DNA from 2 places in the Marinomonas sp. THO17 genome. Region 1 is predicted to be linked to the other one. Evidence: riboswitches for the same ligand, from Rfam matches in the RefSeq annotation. Region 1 holds a riboswitch; the other holds the start of a gene.

What was found. Region 1 has a riboswitch for FMN ahead of ABXS85_RS11250 (DMT family transporter). Riboswitches for the same ligand answer to the same signal wherever they lie in the genome.
Region 2: it holds a riboswitch for FMN, as region 1 does, so the genes downstream of both, ABXS85_RS16715 (6,7-dimethyl-8-ribityllumazine synthase) here and ABXS85_RS11250 (DMT family transporter) in region 1, are expected to answer to the same signal.

Annotation. Positions count from the first base shown of each region.
Region 1 covers NZ_AP031575.1:2,348,640-2,358,020, reverse strand. The annotation lists gene ABXS85_RS11260 (hypothetical protein) at 52-507, shown strand; gene rarD (EamA family transporter RarD) at 531-1,442, opposite strand; FMN riboswitch at 1,627-1,784, shown strand; gene ABXS85_RS11250 (DMT family transporter) at 1,769-2,836, shown strand; gene ABXS85_RS11245 (MFS transporter) at 3,028-4,230, shown strand; gene ABXS85_RS11240 (FAD-dependent oxidoreductase) at 4,404-6,554, shown strand; gene ABXS85_RS11235 (DUF547 domain-containing protein) at 6,558-7,361, shown strand; gene ABXS85_RS11230 (TRAP transporter large permease subunit) at 7,374-8,714, opposite strand; gene ABXS85_RS11225 (TRAP transporter small permease subunit) at 8,718-9,248, opposite strand; gene ABXS85_RS11220 (TRAP transporter substrate-binding protein) at 9,312-9,381, opposite strand, start outside.
Region 2 covers NZ_AP031575.1:3,538,809-3,548,189, reverse strand. The annotation lists gene cobN (cobaltochelatase subunit CobN) at 1-1,457, opposite strand, end outside; gene cobW (cobalamin biosynthesis protein CobW) at 1,470-2,549, opposite strand; gene cobM (precorrin-4 C(11)-methyltransferase) at 2,553-3,332, opposite strand; gene cobJ (precorrin-3B C(17)-methyltransferase) at 3,346-4,122, opposite strand; gene ABXS85_RS16720 (MliC family protein) at 4,241-4,600, opposite strand; FMN riboswitch at 4,820-4,963, shown strand; gene ABXS85_RS16715 (6,7-dimethyl-8-ribityllumazine synthase) at 5,086-5,577, shown strand; gene ABXS85_RS16710 (DUF1304 domain-containing protein) at 5,635-5,991, opposite strand; gene rsmS (pleiotropic regulatory protein RsmS) at 6,027-6,176, opposite strand; gene ABXS85_RS16700 (methyl-accepting chemotaxis protein) at 6,536-8,176, shown strand; rRNA gene rrf (5S ribosomal RNA) at 8,825-8,939, opposite strand; rRNA gene ABXS85_RS16690 (23S ribosomal RNA) at 9,145-9,381, opposite strand, start outside.

The sequences.
Region 1 (9,381 bases):
GCTGTGATTGTGTCGGTACAATTCCTAAAAAAAAATAAAAAGGAAGATGCTATGAACACTTGGAAGCGAGGTCTTATAATTTTATTCATACTTTGCCCTGTTTTTCCGTTATCAGCTTCAGCGACGGTGAATGCGGTTAATTCCTGCTTAGCGTTGACAGAATTTCTTGATGAAAAAATTTCGTTAGAAATAGAAGCCTATTCTCAGCAACAAATTGATGATATGCGCGAAGGTTTGAACCTGTATGCAAATTATCTAAAGTTTAATGTGATTAGAGAAAAGTTGCTGGAAATGTATGCGGGCAATAAAGACCAAGCACAGCTAATGTGGAATCTCTTTTTTCGCCAGAAAAATACTTTCATTAAACACTTAAGTCAGCATTACAGTGTGACCAAAATTCCAAGTGACTACTCTGTTGCGTTAAAAAGATGTTTGGAGAAAGCCATGCCGGAACCATCTCAAGTCGCACAGCCTATCGCGAAAACCTTGCAGCTTATGCAAGGCTAGTTTCTATTAGTATAGATACCATATTAAACTGGCTCAACAGGATGCATGGGGGTGCGGCGAGACTTACGTAAACGACGCACAGAGTCAAAAATCAAGGCACCTAATGCAGACCAAATTAAGATAAAGGTGATGAATTTTTCGGTACTAAGGGGCTCGTCATAAACAAATACTGCGAGTAAAAACATGCCTGTTGGCCCGATATACTGCATGAAGCCTAAGGTGGTCATGTTAACGCGATTAGCGGCAGCGGCAAAACACATTAAAGGCACCATAGTAACGGGTCCTGAGGCGAATAACAGCCAATTTGTCGTGGCGTCGTTGGCGAAAAAGTTGGCCGTTGGCGAAGGGCTTTGCATCAAATACAATGCAGCAATGGGGAGCATCAGCCCAGTTTCCACTGCCATGCCCGTAAAACTGTCAACAGCAATTTTCTTGCGTACCAAACCATAAATGCCAAAAGTGATCGCAAGCACTAAGGCAACCCAAGGCAATGAACCAAATTGCACCACTTCAAATACCACAGCACAAAAGCATAATGCGACGCCAAGGCGACGGATAGGGTCGAGTTTTTCTTTGAAGAAAATAACACCGAGCATGATGCTGATAAGAGGATTAATGTAATAACCTAGGCTGGCACTCAACATCTGATTATTCTGTACGGCCCAGATAAAGGTGCCCCAGTTTACCCCGATCAACAGAGTTGAAATGAGTAGACCCAGCATGGCGCGTTTGGAAGTAACAACGGCTTTTAATGCGCTACCATATTTGAGAATAATGATGAGAGAGCAAACGAGTACGCAGGACCAAATAACTCGATGAGCCAATACTTCTTGTGCGGGAACAAAGGACATCTCCTTAAAGTAAATAGGAGCAATAGCCCATAAAAAAAATGCCGTGAAAGCAAGTAGAAGTCCATTTTTTGATGAGGCAGGCATATTGTTCTTCCCATTCCTATTAGCGAGCAGGTGAGTGTAGCGGAATATAAAAGACTTCCCTAGTCTTGTTCTTAGTATTTCTTGGAAATTTAACAAAATAGCGCCATGCATAGATAAGCAATAGAAAAGCCATATTGCCTATCTAGAGGGATAAGGTTAGAGTTGGTATAGAAATTTCATAAACATCGAACTTCGGGGCGGGGCGAAATTCCCCACCGGCGGTGACTTTAAAAGTGTGTCTTTTAAACAGCCCGCGAGCGCTTAAAGCAATAAGCTTTAAGGTCAGCAGATCTGGTGTGATTCCAGAGCCGACGGTGATAGTCCGGATGATAGAAGATCGACCAAGGCCAATGTGTTTCTGTATTTCAGAAGCAGATTGGCTGTTGCGTGTTTTTCGCGCCGCTTGGTGTATTCGTTTTCATCACCCCTGTGCATCTTATTTTTTGGAGAAAGCAAAGATGGCAGGAACATTTTTTATCATGATAGCGTGCTTTACTTGGGCACTGGATACTTTAATTCGTTACCCATTGTTAGGCGCTGGCTATTCCACATTACAAATCGTTCTGATCGAACACCTTACCTTGATTCTGTTTGTCGCCCCTATGTTGTGGCGTTATCGTCATGTTTATCGTCATTTGTCTAGAATAAGTTTGTGTTGCTTGTTTTTCATTGGCGGTATAGGTTCGGCGGTCGGTACTTTGGCCTTTACAGAAGCCTTCCAATACTTGAACCCGACTGTGGTGATTTTATTGCAAAAATTACAGCCTATCGTGGCTATCTTGCTGGCCTATTGGTTCTTAAAAGAACAAATTGAAGGGGGATTTGTACGTTGGGCTGGCGTCATTCTGTTGGGCAGTTTTGTCATGATGTGGCCGGATCTTCGTCAGTTAGGTGACGCTCAGTGGCATTATTCAAATGATCAAATGAGTATTTTAAAAGGTTATGGTTTTACCTTGGTGGCGGTTTGCGCATGGGGCGCGGCAACGGTATGTGGAAAATACTTGTCAAAGCAAAATGTACCAGCAAATGCCATTATGTCAGGGCGCTTTGTCGCCGGTTTGATGGTGTTAGCACCATTGGCCTTTATGCAGGCCGATAGTTTAGTGGCGATGCAAATCACTGATATAGGGCTAGTCATTGTAATGGCCTTATTAAGTGGTTTTATCGGCATGTGGTTTTACTATCAAGGCTTGAAAACCGTACCTGCCCAGATGGCAACCTTGGCAGAATTGTCCTTCCCGGTGTTTGCTGCTGTGATTAACTGGTACTTCTTAGAAATGGGATTAACTTTTTATCAGATTATTGGTGGGCTAATGTTGATCTTAGGGAACATTGGTTTACGTATCAAAGAGCTGCGTAAAGCAGAATTGAATACCTGGTCGCAGAGCGCTTGATAATATTGGCCAAAGCTTAGCCTGTTCGCTAAGCTTTGGTCGATACTGTTCTTTGTTCTAACCTCCCCTTTCCTTATTATCTGTAAGAATAATCTGTGCTTGTTTATCTTTTTAATCACACCTTGTAATAGAATAGCGCCAGCAATTTGAACAAAGAGTCAGGATTATTGTTGACTTGCAAAGGATTATTCATGCCTCTCACTCAAACACCAGACACTGTATCTCAAACTCAATGGCTCGAAGTGATTTTACTCTGGCTGGCGGGTGTTTCTGCGGCCATGCAATTTGCCAAGTTTTCCGTATCGTTTGATGCTTTGTTGGCCTACTACCAACAAAGCGCGACCTTAACTGGGATGTCCTTATCGATTGTCGGTATTGCAGGGTTAATATTTGGTGTGTCTGCAGGCATGATTGCCAGTCGTTTTGGCTATTTACGAGTGCTAATTGGAGCCTTGTTACTGGGCGGTGCCTTGTCTATGGTGCAATCCATTTTACCGCCATTTAACTTGCTGATGGTGACACGTTTGTTAGAAGGTTTCTCTCAATTAGGTGTAGTGGTAGCAGCACCTACTCTTATTGCCAAATTCAGTGCGCCACAACATAGATCCTTGACTATGGGGATTTGGGGCACTTTTTTTGGCGTTGCTTTTGCGGTATGTGGTGGTTTGGGTAAAAGTATTTTAGAAATTCATGGATTAAGTGCTTTGCTATTGAGTCATGGCATCTTGATCAGTGGCATAGGCATTATTTTGTTCTTCATATTGAGAAACAATCCGCTGCTGATTTTATTGCCTGTGGTGGGTGATCAAGGCAGCATACTTGCTCAGATGATACGCATTTATAAAAATCCTCGGGCTCTACTGCCAAGTTTGGTGTTTTTGTTTTATACCTGTACCTTGGTATCGATTCTTACTTATGTTCCGGGGTTAATCAATGACAAGGCATTGCATAAGAGTATGTTGATAATACTGCCATTGTTAAGTACCAGTGGGACATTTCTTGCGGGTGCCATTGCACAATATGTGATGCGGCCGCAGCGTGTGGCTTTGTTGGCGTATTTTGGCGTGGCGCTGGCGGCAATGAGTTTAGTGTTTGTTTCTCATTCCCCTTGGTTGCTTTCCTTCGTGTTGGGAGGCTTAGTACTGTGTCTTGGTATGATTCCAGGTGCTTCCTTGGCGATGATTCCCTACCTTGCACGCAACCCTAAAGAACAAGCTGAGGGTTATGGCTTGTTGGCGCAATTCGGTAATTTGGGAGCGACCATTGGACCACCCAGCTACGCGGCGCTGATGACTCTGTTTGGTTTGTTTGGCATTGTTGGTTTAGTGCTATTGATATGTTTCTTCGGTGTCTTGTTTAGCCTGCTTGCCGCACGTCTCAAGGCAATTACGTAATTTTCTTCTATGCTGCAGCACGCAGTAAGTTTGTCTATCTTATTGCTATTCTTGCTGTTTATCCCTTTCTTATCATGCATTTTCTATTATGCTGTAAGAAACGGGCTTTATGATCAGTCTAATAGCAAACAACCCATTATATAAATGCGCCAATCTGTGTTATGAGGTATTGAATGAAGAAGATAGGACTGTTGTTACTGATTGCACTACTGGCGACGGGCTTTTTTTATTTTGATCTGCACCAGCTGTTGACATTAACCGGCTTGAAAGACGGCTTAGTGCAATTTGAAGCTTGGCGAAATGATAGCCCAATTTTGGTCGGTGGTGGCTTTTTGCTGCTGTATGTCTTGGTCACTGCCTTATCATTGCCCGGAGCGGCAATTATGACCCTAGCGGCTGGGGCCTTGTTCGGTTTAGGATGGGGTTTATTGATCGTTTCTTTTGCCAGTTCCATTGGTGCCACCTTGGCTTTCTTGGTATCGCGTTACTTATTGCAGGCGACGGTGCAATCTAAATTCGGTGACCGTCTTGCAGCCATTAACCAAGGTATCGAAAAGGAAGGAGCCTTTTATCTTTTTACCTTGCGCCTAGTGCCGGTTTTCCCTTTTTTCTTGATTAATTTGTTGATGGGGTTAACTCGAATTCGCGCTTTCACTTTTTACTGGGTCAGTCAGCTTGGCATGTTGGCTGGGACTTTCGTGTACGTCAATGCAGGGACTCAGCTTGGTCAAATTGATAGTTTATCAGGTATCTTGTCGCCCTCTTTGTTGTTGTCTTTCGTTTTGTTAGGCGTATTTCCTTTAGCATCGAAGAAAATTCTCGATTGGCTGAAAGCACGTCGAGTATATCAAGGTTATACTAAACCTAAGCAATTTGATCGCAACATGATTGTTATAGGCGCAGGTGCTGGTGGCTTGGTAAGTGCTTACATCGCGGCAACGGTTAAGGCCAAAGTGACCTTGATTGAAGCACATAAAATGGGTGGCGATTGCTTGAATTATGGCTGTGTGCCTAGTAAGGCGTTGATTAAGAGTGCCAAAGTGGCCAATCAAATGCGTCATGCGGAACAATACGGATTACAAAGCAGCGAACCTAGTTTCTCTTTCAAGCAGGTGATGCAGCGAGTACAGAAGGTGATTCGTCAGGTGGAGCCGCACGATAGTGTGGAGCGTTACACTGGGTTGGGCGTGGATGTGGTTCAAGGATACGCCAAGATCATCGATCCTTGGACGGTGGAAATTGATTTGCATGAAGGTGGCACAAAACGCATGACCGCGCGCAGTATTGTCTTGGCGACGGGAGCACGGCCCTTTGTACCGGATTTACCTGGCTTAGACGAGGTGGGGTATTTAACTTCAGACACCTTATGGCAAGCGTTTGTGGAACGGGATGAGCCACCTAAACGCTTAGTGATTCTCGGTGGTGGGCCAATTGGTTGTGAATTGGCGCAGAGTTTCGCTCGATTGGGTTCCAGTGTCACGCAGATTGAGCGCTCTGCTCGTCTTATGGCCAGAGAAGATAAGGATGTGTCTGAGTTAGCAGAAGCGACTTTAAGAGCAAACGGTGTGGATGTCTTAACTCAGCACAATGCAGTGCGTTTTGAACAAGAAGGTGATACTAAGCGCATCATAGTTGAACACAATGGTGAGCAAAGGGCATTAGAGTTTGACGATGTCATTTGTGCGGTGGGTCGTCAGGCCCGATTGGAAGGTTACGGTTTAGAAGAACTGGGTATTGAAACCAAGGGCACCATAGTGACAAATGACTATCTGGAAACCTTATTCCCTAATATCTATGCCGCTGGTGACGTGGCTGGGCCTTATCAATTTACGCATGTCGCGGCTCATCAAGCATGGTATGCCGCGGTGAACGCCTTATTTGGCTCTCTGAAGCGCTTCAAGGTCGATTATCGAGTTATTCCTTGGACTACCTTTATCGATCCTGAAGTGGCTCGCGTTGGTTTGAGTGAGCAAGAGGCGCAAGACAAAGGTGTGGCCTATGAAGTAGTGCGTTATGGAATTGATGATTTGGATCGTGCTATTGCGGACAGTGCTGGCCAAGGTTTTGTCAAAGTATTAACCGTGCCCGGCAAAGACAAAATTTTGGGGGTGACCATAGTAGGGGAACACGCGGGTGACTTGTTAGCAGAATTTGTTTTAGCCATGAAACATGGCTTAGGTCTGAACAAAATATTAGGTACCATACATACTTATCCTACTTGGGCCGAGGCGAACAAATATGCAGCGGGGGAATGGAAACGCGCCCATGCACCGGAGAAAGTGTTGAATTGGCTGGAAAAATACCATACTTGGCGTCGAGGTTAAGCAATGAAACATTGGTTAATGAGTTTGGTATTGATATTGGCGGTGTTAGGGCAAACCACAGCCGCTAAGGAAGGTTTTGATCATACCGCTTGGGACGCTTTACTAAAGCAACATGTCCGTGTGCTGCAAGATGGCAAAATCACACAAGTGGATTATCAAGGCTTTACGGAACAAAGATCAGCGCTGAAAGCCTATTTAGCAGCCCTATCTGCTGTTGATAAAGTCGAATTTGATGCCTTCTCAAAAGATGAGCAATTGGCTTTCTTAATCAATGCTTACAATGCATGGACGGTTGAGCTAATTCTTACAGAGTGGCCCGAGCTGGACTCTATTAAAGATTTGGGCAGCTTGTTCCGCTCGCCTTGGTCGAAAGACATAGCCTCATTATTTGGTAAGCAGGTTACTTTAGATAATATTGAACATGACATGATTCGTGGCTCTGATCGGTATCAAGAGCCACGCATTCATTTCGCCGTCAATTGTGCCAGTATAGGTTGCCCTGCTTTGCGTGCTGAAGCTTACCAAGGTGAGTTATTGGATTGGCAGTTAGAGCAGCAAACACGATTGTTTTTGGCGGATAAAACGCGTAACCGTTTGGTAGAAGATGAGCTGCAATTATCCTCTATCTTTAAATGGTATAAGCAGGACTTTGCTAAAGGCTGGCTGGGCTATGACTCATTAGAGAAATTCCTATTAGCCTACAAAGACGCTTTATCTCTCACCCCACAAGCTGTGCAAGCCTTACAAGATGGTGAAATGGACATCACCTATCTGGATTACGATTGGGGCTTGAATCGAACCCCCTAAGGTTAATAGCAATCATCTGTCGAGTAGCCAGGTAACCAAAAAGGGGTGCCAAGCCACGATCAGTAGCACCAGGAGCTGTAAACTGACAAAAGGAATGGCTCCTTTGTAAATTTCTCTCATACGCAAAGAGGGCGCTGCACTTTGGGTATAAAATAGTGCCATGCCAACTGGGGGGGTGAGGAAGGAGGTTTGCAGACAAAGCGCCATCAGTATCGCAACCCAAACTGGGTCAAAGCCAAAGTTAATCAAAATTGGCATGACCAATGGCGCAATAATTAATACGATTTCCATCCAGTCTAAGAAAAAACCGAGTAAAAACACTAAAAAAATCACCAAGAAGAGAATACCTTCGGGACTTAATGGTAAGGCATGCAACGCGCTTTCGATGACTTCATCCCCGCCATAACCTCTTAATACAACGGAAAAACATGATGCGCCAAAGATGAGAGCGTATAAAAAGGCGACGGATCGACCTGTTTTGTAACATACTTGTCGCAAGTCTTCCCAGTTAAGTTTTCCTGAACTCACTGCTAGGAGTGTCGCACCGGCAGCGCCTATGCCTGACGCTTCGGTAGGTGATGCAATGCCAGCAATGATGGAGCCAAGAACAGCAATTACCAATGCCAAAGGCGCGAGCAAAGCGAAGAAAATTTCTTTGACGACCGCCAAAGTTGACAGCTTGCTTTCTTGTGCTGACTGAAAAGCTGGCATGGCTTTGGGGAAGAGTAGAGCAAAGACTAACAAAAATATAATAAAGCAGCTGGCTAATAATAGCCCCGGTATGATGGCACCCATAAACAAGTCCCCAACGGGAATGCGCAATTGATCGCCCATGACAACCAACATAATTGATGGCGGCACGAGTATCCCTAGACAACCTGTTGCTCCTACCGTTCCTGCGCTTATCCAACGTGCATAGCCAGCTTGAAACATGGTGGGTAAAGCAATGGTGGATAGCAGAACAACGGAAGCGCCAATAATGCCTGTCGAAGCGGCTAAAACAACACCGATAATGACCACAGCTATGGCAAGGCCTCCCGGTGTATTGCCGAATATTTTACGCATAGCAATGATTAAGCGCTCAGCAATGCCCGAACGATCTAACATGTAGCCCATAAAGATAAACATCGACATGGGAATCAATGAGTAGCTGGAGATGGTGGCAAACAGACGGTTAGCCACAAAGGAAATGCTTCTTAACTCTGCAACATCATAATACCCAAAATCCGCGAGAAAGCTGCCCAAAACGGCAAATAAAACGCCCACGCCGCCAAGTACAAAAGCAACAGGATACCCTGAGAAAAGAATAAGCATAAAGCTTGCAAACAATAAAAAAACGAATAAAGCGCTCATGTGTTATACCTGATCTTTTGCGTCGGAATGGCCATTTGAAAAGAGAATAGAAAGGCTTTTTATCAACATGGCGAAGGCTTGTAGTGCTAGTAAACTTAGGCCAAGCGCCATGATGGCTTTAATAATATATCGGGCAGGTAAACCTGATGGCATAGGTGAACCTTCTCTTAATGACCAGGAATAGGCGGCGTTGCCCCAAGCGTGCCAAGCAACCAAATACACAAAAGGGAGTAACAAAAAGACAATGCCGAGTATTTCAACAATGGCTAGTTTTTTTGGACTGAGGCGGTTACGAATTAGGTCAACACGAACATGCTCATCTGATTGGTAGGTATATGCTAAGCAGGACATGACCACAATGGCATTTAAGTGCCACTGTACTTCTTCTAGTTCTACTAAGCCTATATTAAATACATAGCGTAAAACGACATTGAGCAATATGGTGAGAATGAGTAAAGGAAGAAATAACGATCCGACTTTACCAACCGTACGAGATAACTGCTCAATTTTGAGTGACACAAAAATACCTGTCATAGGTTGTACCTAATGTTTCAAAGAGAATGAAGGGAGCAGCAAAGGTCACGGCTCCCTCAAGATTTAGCTGCCGCGGTATTCGCTCCAAAGAGCGGTTTTTTCTTGATAAGTTCGAAGAGACTCTAGAGTTCGT
Region 2 (9,381 bases), 1.2 Mb from region 1:
GCTTGCTGACTTGCTATGGGTAACTGATAGAAATAATGCAGGTAATCCTCCAGCGCCATGCTTTGCCAACAACCCCTTTCATGCAAACTATTGGGATTATTGGTCACAGCGCCCAATAAAGCTTCAATCAATTGATTGCCTTGTTCAGGCACATTCTCAATTGGATAATCCTGCTGTTTCATGACTTTGAGCAGGTTAACCGTGGAAGCAGGCGTATCTAAGCCAACACCATTACCAATGCGCCCATCTTTAGTTGGATAATTCGCCAATACCAACGCAATGCGCTTTTGTGGGTTCGTCTTATTGGCAAGTTGAGTGTATCTGGCCGCCAATTCCGCGACAAAATTGGCACGCTCAGGATGCAATTTATAACGCACCAAATCTATCTGTGCCGCTTCATGATAATGACTCAATGTCTTAAAGCTAATGGCTCTGGTGATGATACGACCGTCCATTTCTGGTAAGACGATCTGCATGGCCACATCTCGACTGCGCAAGCCTTGTGTTTGTTGTTGCCAATCTTCTTCTGTACTGGCAGATAAAATCATTTGCAACACGGGTAGCGAGGCGGCAAAAGTCGAAGGAAACTCACTTGGGTTAGACGACAAGTCTGGGCTGGCGGCGCGATTTGCGGCAAAGCCTGTGGTGTTTAAGATGACTTTGGCATCACTTCGGGCAATCAGGTCATCTAATTGCGCCACACAAGCTTGGTCTTTTAAGGAACTGACCGCCACAGCCAAGGGTGACAAACCTTGCTCACTTAACAAGGTCAATAAATCATCAAACATTTGGGTATTACCGCTTTGTAATAAGGAACGGTAAAACACCAATAAGACAACGGGCTGATCCTGCCTTTTCGCCACGTGATGGGTTTGCCATTGAGTAAAACTGGCAACATCGCCAGCATGGTAAATCAAGGTATTCGGTAGCGGAATGGGGTCTCGCCAAGCGATATCTTGCTGAAAAAAGCGCGCACTGATAAAACGCAAACATTCAATCGCATTACTCGAGCCACTTTCCCGTAAATAACGCCACACACGCCGACAGTCATCACGATCCACGTTAGAAGCATCAAGCAAGTTGGGATCTTCGGCGTCGTCTCCTGGCACCAATATCAAAGTGCGACCGGTTTTTGCCCGACACCAAGCTTGCAACTGCTGAAAACCATAAGGCCAATAGTGTTCGCCACCCAACAGGGAGACCACCACCACTTTGGCACTTTCTAATACCTTATGTTCGTATAAATCATAAGCCGCTGGTTTAACCAATTGCATCCAGTTGGCTAAACGTACGCTGGGTAAATAGTCTTCGCCAGCGATATCATCTAACGCCGCACCAAGGGCTCCCAGCACAGAATCAGCCGCTGCCAAAATGACTAAATCAGCTGGACTCTGCTCTAGATCAACAATGCCTTCGTCGTCGACAAAACCACCTGGTTTGGCTGCTAATAAATGCACTGATGGAACCTTTTATGCACTCAAAGCGTTGTGCAACGCCCCTTCAATGGCGGCCTTATCAATGCCCTTACCAATGAAAACTAACTGGGTCTGACGTATTTCTTCTGCCTGCCATAAACGATCAAAATAACGATCCAGACGTCGGCCTACCGCCTGAAAAACCTGACGCATCGGCTTACCATGCACCGCCGCAAAGCCTTTCACGCGGAAGATATTATGCCCCTCTAGCAATTGTTCAAGCGCTTCTTGTAATAAGTCAGAAGATACTTCCCCTAACTTAACCACAAAAGAATCAAAATGGTCATGAGCATGGTCGTGATGCTCACCGTGGGCATGATGATGATCATGATGGTTATGCACCGCCTCAATACGCTCTTCTGAAGCCGCATCAATGCCCAACAATTTATCCATTGCAGCTTCGCCATTTTCAATGTAAACGGTTTTCACTGTGTGAGGCACTTCTTTAGCAATCACTTCTTGCACTTTGACGCGCTCAACATCGTTCAGTAAGTCATTTTTACTCACTACAACTAAATCGGCAGCACTGAGTTGATCGTCCAATAGTTCTTGCAAACTTGGGTCGTGGTCTAAACTGTCATCCGCCAGACGCTGTGCTTGTACCTTTTCTTCATTGTGGGCAAAGCGCCCTGCCGCTACCGCAGGACCATCCACTACCGTAATAACCGCATCCACAGTGCAATGCTCTTTGATTCCCGGCCAGTTAAAGGCTTGTACCAGAGGTTTAGGCAAGGCCAAACCACTGGTCTCGATAAGAATGTGGTCAATATCATCACGACGTGCGACCAACTGCTCCATCACGGGCAGAAACTCTTCTTCCACGGTGCAGCAGATACAACCGTTAGCCAGCTCGTAAAAGCCTTCTTCGCTGCGCTGGCCAGCGCTTTGTTCATCGTCACAATCGAGCGGACAAGCACGCAGTAAATCTGAGTCAATGTCCAACTCACCAAATTCATTCACAATAACAGCAATACGCTTACCAGCCGCTTGTTTCAAGACATTCGACAAAAGGGTGGTTTTACCACTGCCCAAGAAGCCAGTGACAATGGTGGTAGGGATTTTGTTCAGTTGCATGAATTATCCTTTGTTTTTCTCAGTCTGATGAATCTTGCGAAAAATGTGCGCCTGAGATTTATCGTATAAATAGGAGTCGGCAAAGTCTTCTGTGTCTAGCACCTTACCTACTAAAATCAAACTGGTACGGGTAAATTTCTTTGCTCTTACTTTTGCCACTATGTTGGCTAAAGTGCCAGTCACGAAATCCTGATCTGGCCAGCTGGTGCGGTAGCACACAGCAACGGGACAATCTTCACCATAATGTGGAATCAGCTCTTCAACAATTTTATGTATGCGCGTAATACCAAGATGAATGGCTAAGGTAGCACCACTTTGCGCCAATGCTGGTAGTCGCTCTCGTTCAGGAAAAGGCGTTTTGCCCTCATATCGCGTCATAATTACAGTTTGCGATACACCGGATAAGGTAAGTTCTTTTTTCAATAAGGCGGCAGAAGCCGCAACCGCACTGACGCCCGGAATCACTTCATAGTCAATACCCAAGGCTTGCAATCGTCGAATCTGCTCACCAATAGCACCGTATAAAGCCGGATCACCTGATTGTAATCGCGCCACATTTTTGCCTTCTTTAACGGCTTTTTCTATGACAGCTGTCGTCTCATCAAGATGCATTTCTGCCGTGTCATAAATGGCTTCTGCGGTTCCCCTAACGCTATCAATCACTTGTGTCGGGATAAGTGAACCTGCATACAAAATTACCTGACATGAGACGATGGTCTTTACCGCTTTCACTGTCATTAAATCTGGGTCACCAGGACCTGCACCAATAAAATACACCGTCATTTTATGTCTCTTTTTAAAGCTTTTTAGAGTAACCCCGTGGCGTGTAAATCCACTCTTTATCGCCATTTACTATGTGTTTGGTATCCGAGTTACCCACACTCACCATGGTAAACATGTCTACCTCTTTAGCATCCAACTCGCCTAGGGTGATAAAACGAATGTCTTCTTCAGGACGAGTTAATTGGCGACCTATCATCACAGGTGTGCTCGCAGGACGATACTGCAACAACACATCACGCGCGTGGTTCAACTGCCAATCTCGCTTTTTCGATACTGGATTATAAAAGGACACCACGAAATCCCCTGCACCGCAGGCATGCAAACGTTTGTCTATGGTTTCCCAAGGCGTTAATAGATCAGATAAGGAAATAGTACAGAAGTCGTGACCCAGCATAGCACCAACACGGCTCGCACCAGCTTGCATGGCCGAAATTCCTGGGATCACCTCAATCTCAACATCCAGCCACTCTGGATGCGACTCTTTACCCTGCAATTGCTGATCCAGCAATTCAAAAACTAAGGTCGCCATGGCATAGATGCCTATGTCACCACTAGAAATCAGTGCAGTGTTTTTTCCTTCAGCGGCTAATGTTAAGGCCAATCTAGCACGCCCAATTTCTTCACCAAGGGGCAAATCATGAAAAGCTTTTCCTTCACTCAATTCACCCAGTAATTTCAAGTAATAGCCATAAGCCACCCAATCAGAACAAGCTGCCAAAGCTCGTGTAGCGTTGGGAGTGACCAAACCTAAGTCACCAGGCCCCATGCCCATCACAAATAATTTACTCATCTAATCTCTGATACCCAATATTTTGCCAAAATGGCGTCATCGGCAGCTATTGTACACGGATTAAAGTATTGACGGGATGAAAACACGGACGATTAAAGTGAAGGATTCTCAGGCAAAACTAAGATTCTACTTTTACAAGACGGCAATTGACTTTGTCACCTGTGTCCAGTTCTAACTCCGCATCTTGGTTATGCGCCCAAAAAGATAAAGATTCACCAAAGTACCTAACACCAGAAGTGCTAACGACTTGAGTTAAATAATAACTTTTTGCTTGCCATTTTAGTTCGGCTCGATTGCCATGAAAATAAGCAAGTAACTCATCCTGCTCGCAACGATAAATCACCAGATTGGTTTGATTTTCGATTTCAATGGAAACATCGTCAGCTTGAGTTTGTAGGTCAATATTGCTACAGGCAGTAAGGAAGAGACAAGCCAATATGAATGCACTTTTTGCCAAAGGAAGTTGAGAAAGTGACATAACAAAGACTCCATTCTTTTGTAAACGCTGCTGCTTAATATAAGACATTTCCACTCTATTTGAAGTGACACTAATGATTCAAACAGTTAACTTTTGTTACCAATCCAACATAAATGTGTCATTAGATGACAAACCTCTGAAAAGTCTATTAATTTTTCAAATAGACTTTGACAAGTCTTTCTTTCTACACGTATATTTTACAGATCGGAGTTATTCCGATTTCGTTCTCGGGGCGGGGTGAAATTCCCCACCGGCGGTAAAGACTCAGTCTAAGCCCGCGAGCGCCTAATCTATTGATTAGGGACAGCAGATCTGGTGTAACTCCAGAGCCGACGGTGATAGTCCGGATGATAGAGAGCGTGTCAGACAAAACCGCAACAGGTATCGCCGCTTGGTGAAACCCTATTTTGGTATTCCGTAATTATACGGTGTTTTTGCCTGCCCGTTCGCCCTGATTCACATTTCGCTTATATTAGGATACAAAAATGAATCAGAGCTCAACGAATCAAATTGATTTCAATCCAGCTAATAAACGCATTGCGATTCTTCATGCTGCATGGCACGAAGACATTGTGATGAACTGTGCCAATGCTTTCTGTGAAGAGTTAGTGGCACGTGGTTATAACAAAGACCTCATCGATCTTATTCCAGTGCCCGGCGCCTATGAGATTCCACTGCAAGCCAAGTTATTGGCTAAAAGTGGTCAATACTCAGCGATTGCCGGTACCGCTCTAGTGGTCGATGGTGGTATTTATCGTCACGATTTTGTCGCGCAAACGGTATGCAGCGCGTTGATGCAAGTCCAGTTAGAAACAGAAGTGCCTGTGCTAACGGCTGTGTTAACGCCCCATAACTTCCATGAACATGAAGAGCACAAGAATTACTTTAGCCGCCACTTTGTTAAAAAAGGCACAGAGTTGGCAAATGCTTGCGACCAAGCCATTCGCCTCACTGAAAGCGCCAAAGCGCTGATGTAAAAATTGACGTAAAAGCGAAGACACTAGCGTCCCATCTATTAGATGGGACGCTTACATTTACAGTAAAGTCACCGCCAGTAAGCTGATGGCACTTGGCGCTGCCTGAATAAAGATAATCTTCTTATTGGCTGTCATCCCGCCATAAAGGCCAGCCACCAATACACAAATCAAAAAGAAGACCACCACGGACTGACCAGCTTCACCAAGCCACAAGCCCCATAATAAACCCGCCCCTAAAAAACCGTTGTATAAACCTTGATTCGCTGCTAACACCTTACTGGACTCTGCGAACTCTTCCGTCAGACCAAATGCTTTTCGTCCTTTGGGAGTCGTCCAGCAAAACATCTCCAAATACAGAATGTAAAAGTGCAACAAGGCCACCGCTGCCACTAGAGTCATTGCAATAATTGCCATATATCCTTCTTGCCAACAAGGCTCATTAGTACAAGCTATTCTTTTGTACTCAGTTTATTTTCAAAGTCTTTTAAGACCAAACGTAATGCTTCAACAGCCACATCAGGGGCTATTTCATTGGTTTCTAATAACTCAATTAAATCCACCGCCAATTTAACATGGTCTGGGGCCTTATCTAAGCTCATTTTCTTCACTCATCATAGAAATTAAAAAATATTCAGGTCGTTACACTCTCTTTCTGAAGGAAAACATGAATCGCCACTATTTCATTTGCTCCTCAAGGTTAATTTAACCTAATATAACGCCTCTATTAAACCCATTTTTATCATAAATAATTGTTTTAATTGATATTATTAAAATTGATGAAACACAATACACAACAGATCAAAAAGCAAAATGGACTCTCATTGTAAAATCATAAAGGCATTTAAAATGGCAATTTAATCTATCTATCTGATTGTTAAAAATTAACGATTGTTAAGAATGAAACATTGAAGTTACATTAATGATAAATATAGAAAAATCATTTAGTTAAAGGATCTTTATGTCGTTCTTAACGCAAATTTCAATTCGTAAACGCCTACTCATAGGATTCGGGTGTATTCTTCTGCTTATGGTCATTCTCACCGGGATGGGTATTCAAAAAGTAAACTATATCGACCTTACCCTTGCCGAGGTTACTGACATCAATGCCGTCAAACAACGCCATGCGATCAACTTTCGTGGCAGTGTCCATGACAGAGCAATCGCTATTCGTGATATTGCTATTGCCTCTTCTATAGAGCAAGTTAAGCAGTTTTCTGATGAAATTAAAGCGTTAGCTAATGATTATCAAAAGTCGCGTCAGGACATCAACCAGATGATCCTTAATGGCATAGTATTTACAGATGTAGAACGACAAATATTAGACAAAATTGAGGACATTCACCGTCATACTCAGCCTTTAATTCAACGCACTATCGAAGACAGAACAAATGGCCAAGATATCAGTGAATTAGTATTAAAAGAATTGCGCCCAGCCTTTATCGACTGGCTAGCCAATATAAATCAATTCATTGATTACCAAGAACAAATCAATCAATCAGAAACCCCAAAAGCCAGAGCTGTAGCAGGTAATTTTCAGGAACTTATGCTTAGTTTCACCATAATTGCCATTATTATCAGTTGCTTAATAGCTTTTTTAATAGAGCGTAGCTTGCATAAATCTCTGGGAGGAGAACCTCATGAGGCTGCCAATCTCTTATCTGAAATCGCTCAAGGTGACCTTACCATCAAAATCAATACTCCTTACAACAAGAGTATTCTTGGCTCACTAGCCTTAATGCGTGATAAATTACAATCGACTGTAGAAAATATCTTGCAAGCATCCTCCCGATTAACCAATCAATTGGACATTGTTTCGGACGGTTCAAACCATATTCTCAGTGCCGCTAATCAACAAGCGACGTTGACCAATATGAGCCTAGGTAAACTCGAAGGCATGCGTTCAAGCGTTAATACGGTGGCAGAAAAAGCCTCTCGTACAGAGGAAAATTCAAGTACTACCCTTGCCTACGCAAAACAGAGCCGACAAGTCATTACTAAAAATGCTGAGGAGATGACCCACATCTCCAACATGGTTGATAAAACCGCTAAGCAAATCCATAAATTGGATCAATTGACTAAAGAGGTCAGCAGCATCACAAACATTATCAGTGATATATCAGATCAAACAAATCTACTGGCTTTAAATGCCGCCATTGAAGCGGCTCGTGCAGGTGAATCTGGTAGAGGCTTTGCTGTTGTTGCCGATGAAGTAAGGCATTTAGCTAAACGTACCAGTGACGCTACTACCCAAATAGACGTCACACTTTCGCAAATACAATCAGAAGTCAGAGAATTTGTTATTGCAATGGAAACGACGCAACCTCTTGTTGAGAATGGCCGCTCTCTGGCAGAACAAGCTTCTCAGTTGCTAACAAATATAGAACAGCATGCCAGCGACTCTCTATCGCAAATCAAGGACGTCGTCCAAACCACCTTATCTCAGCAAGACGCCATCAATAATGTCGCCAATGTAATAGATCAACTTAACAACACGTCGCAACAAACTATGTCCTTACTTGAAACGAACGACACGGCGACAAACAAATTAAACAATCTAGCTAATGACTTAAAAACGGACATCCGCTTCTTTAAAGTCTAAATTGGCATTTTAAATTCATTCAGTGCTAGCAATGGAAGACCTTTTGGGACGGTAGCAGTAAAACAACGCTGCCTCAAAGGTTTACTTCCCCTGCTTTTATTTTGAGTTTCTTACAGACGTAAAAAAGCCCCAACCGTTTCCGATCAGGGCTTTCTGTATGAGAAGCTTGACGATTTTTATTCCCTTTGCGCTACGACCTATGCTTATCCCCTTGTGGGACTACCATAGACATGGCGAGCGCCTGTGGCGTATAAAGAGCCACTTCTGAGTTCGGGATGGGATTAGGTGGTTCAATCATACCATCGCAAGAATTGCGCCTTGGAGATTTACTCCCCCTGCTTTTATTTTGAGCTTCTTCCATACGTAAAAAAGCCCCGAACATTGCCGATCAGGGCTTTTTGTATGAGAAGCTTGACGATTTTTATGCCCTTTGCGGTACGACCTATGCTTATCCCCTTGTGGGACTACCATAGACATGGCGAGCGCCTGTGGCGTATAAAGAGCCACTTCTGAGTTCGGGATGGGATTAGGTGGTTAATTCGGTAGAACACCTCTACCCCAGAAAACTACTTTACCTATCTTCATTCTGACTTTCTTCCACACGTAAAAAAGCCCCGACCGTTTCCGATCAGGGCTTCTTAATTAAGATCTTGATAACGACCTACTCTCACATGGGATCTCCCACACTACCATCGGCGATGGCGCTTTTCACTTCTGAGTTCGGGATGGGATCAGGTGGTTCAACGCCTCTATGATTATCAAGAAAACTCGGATGTGCTCAGCACAAATTCGTTTACTTGGTATCTTTAACAATCAACTTTTGAAACAGCGATAATCAAGTATCAAACCGGAACCTCCAAGGATGGAGGAAATACTGAAAATTGTCTGGAACCATTTCAGTACTATCGTAAATTCTTTGTAGCTCACTCTGTTTTCTTCAGAGTTCTGTAAAACCACTTTGGTGTTATATGGTCAAGCCTCACGAGCAATTAGTATTGGTTAGCTCAACGCCTCACAACGCTTACACACCCAACCTATCAACGTCCTAGTCTCGAACGGCTCTTTAGGGGACTTAAAGTCCCAGTGAGATCTTATCTTGAGGGAGGCTTCCCGCTTAGATGCTTTCAGCGGTTATCCCGTCCGAACGTAGCTACCCGGCAATGCCACTGGCGTGACAACCGGAACACCAGAGGTTCGTCCACTCC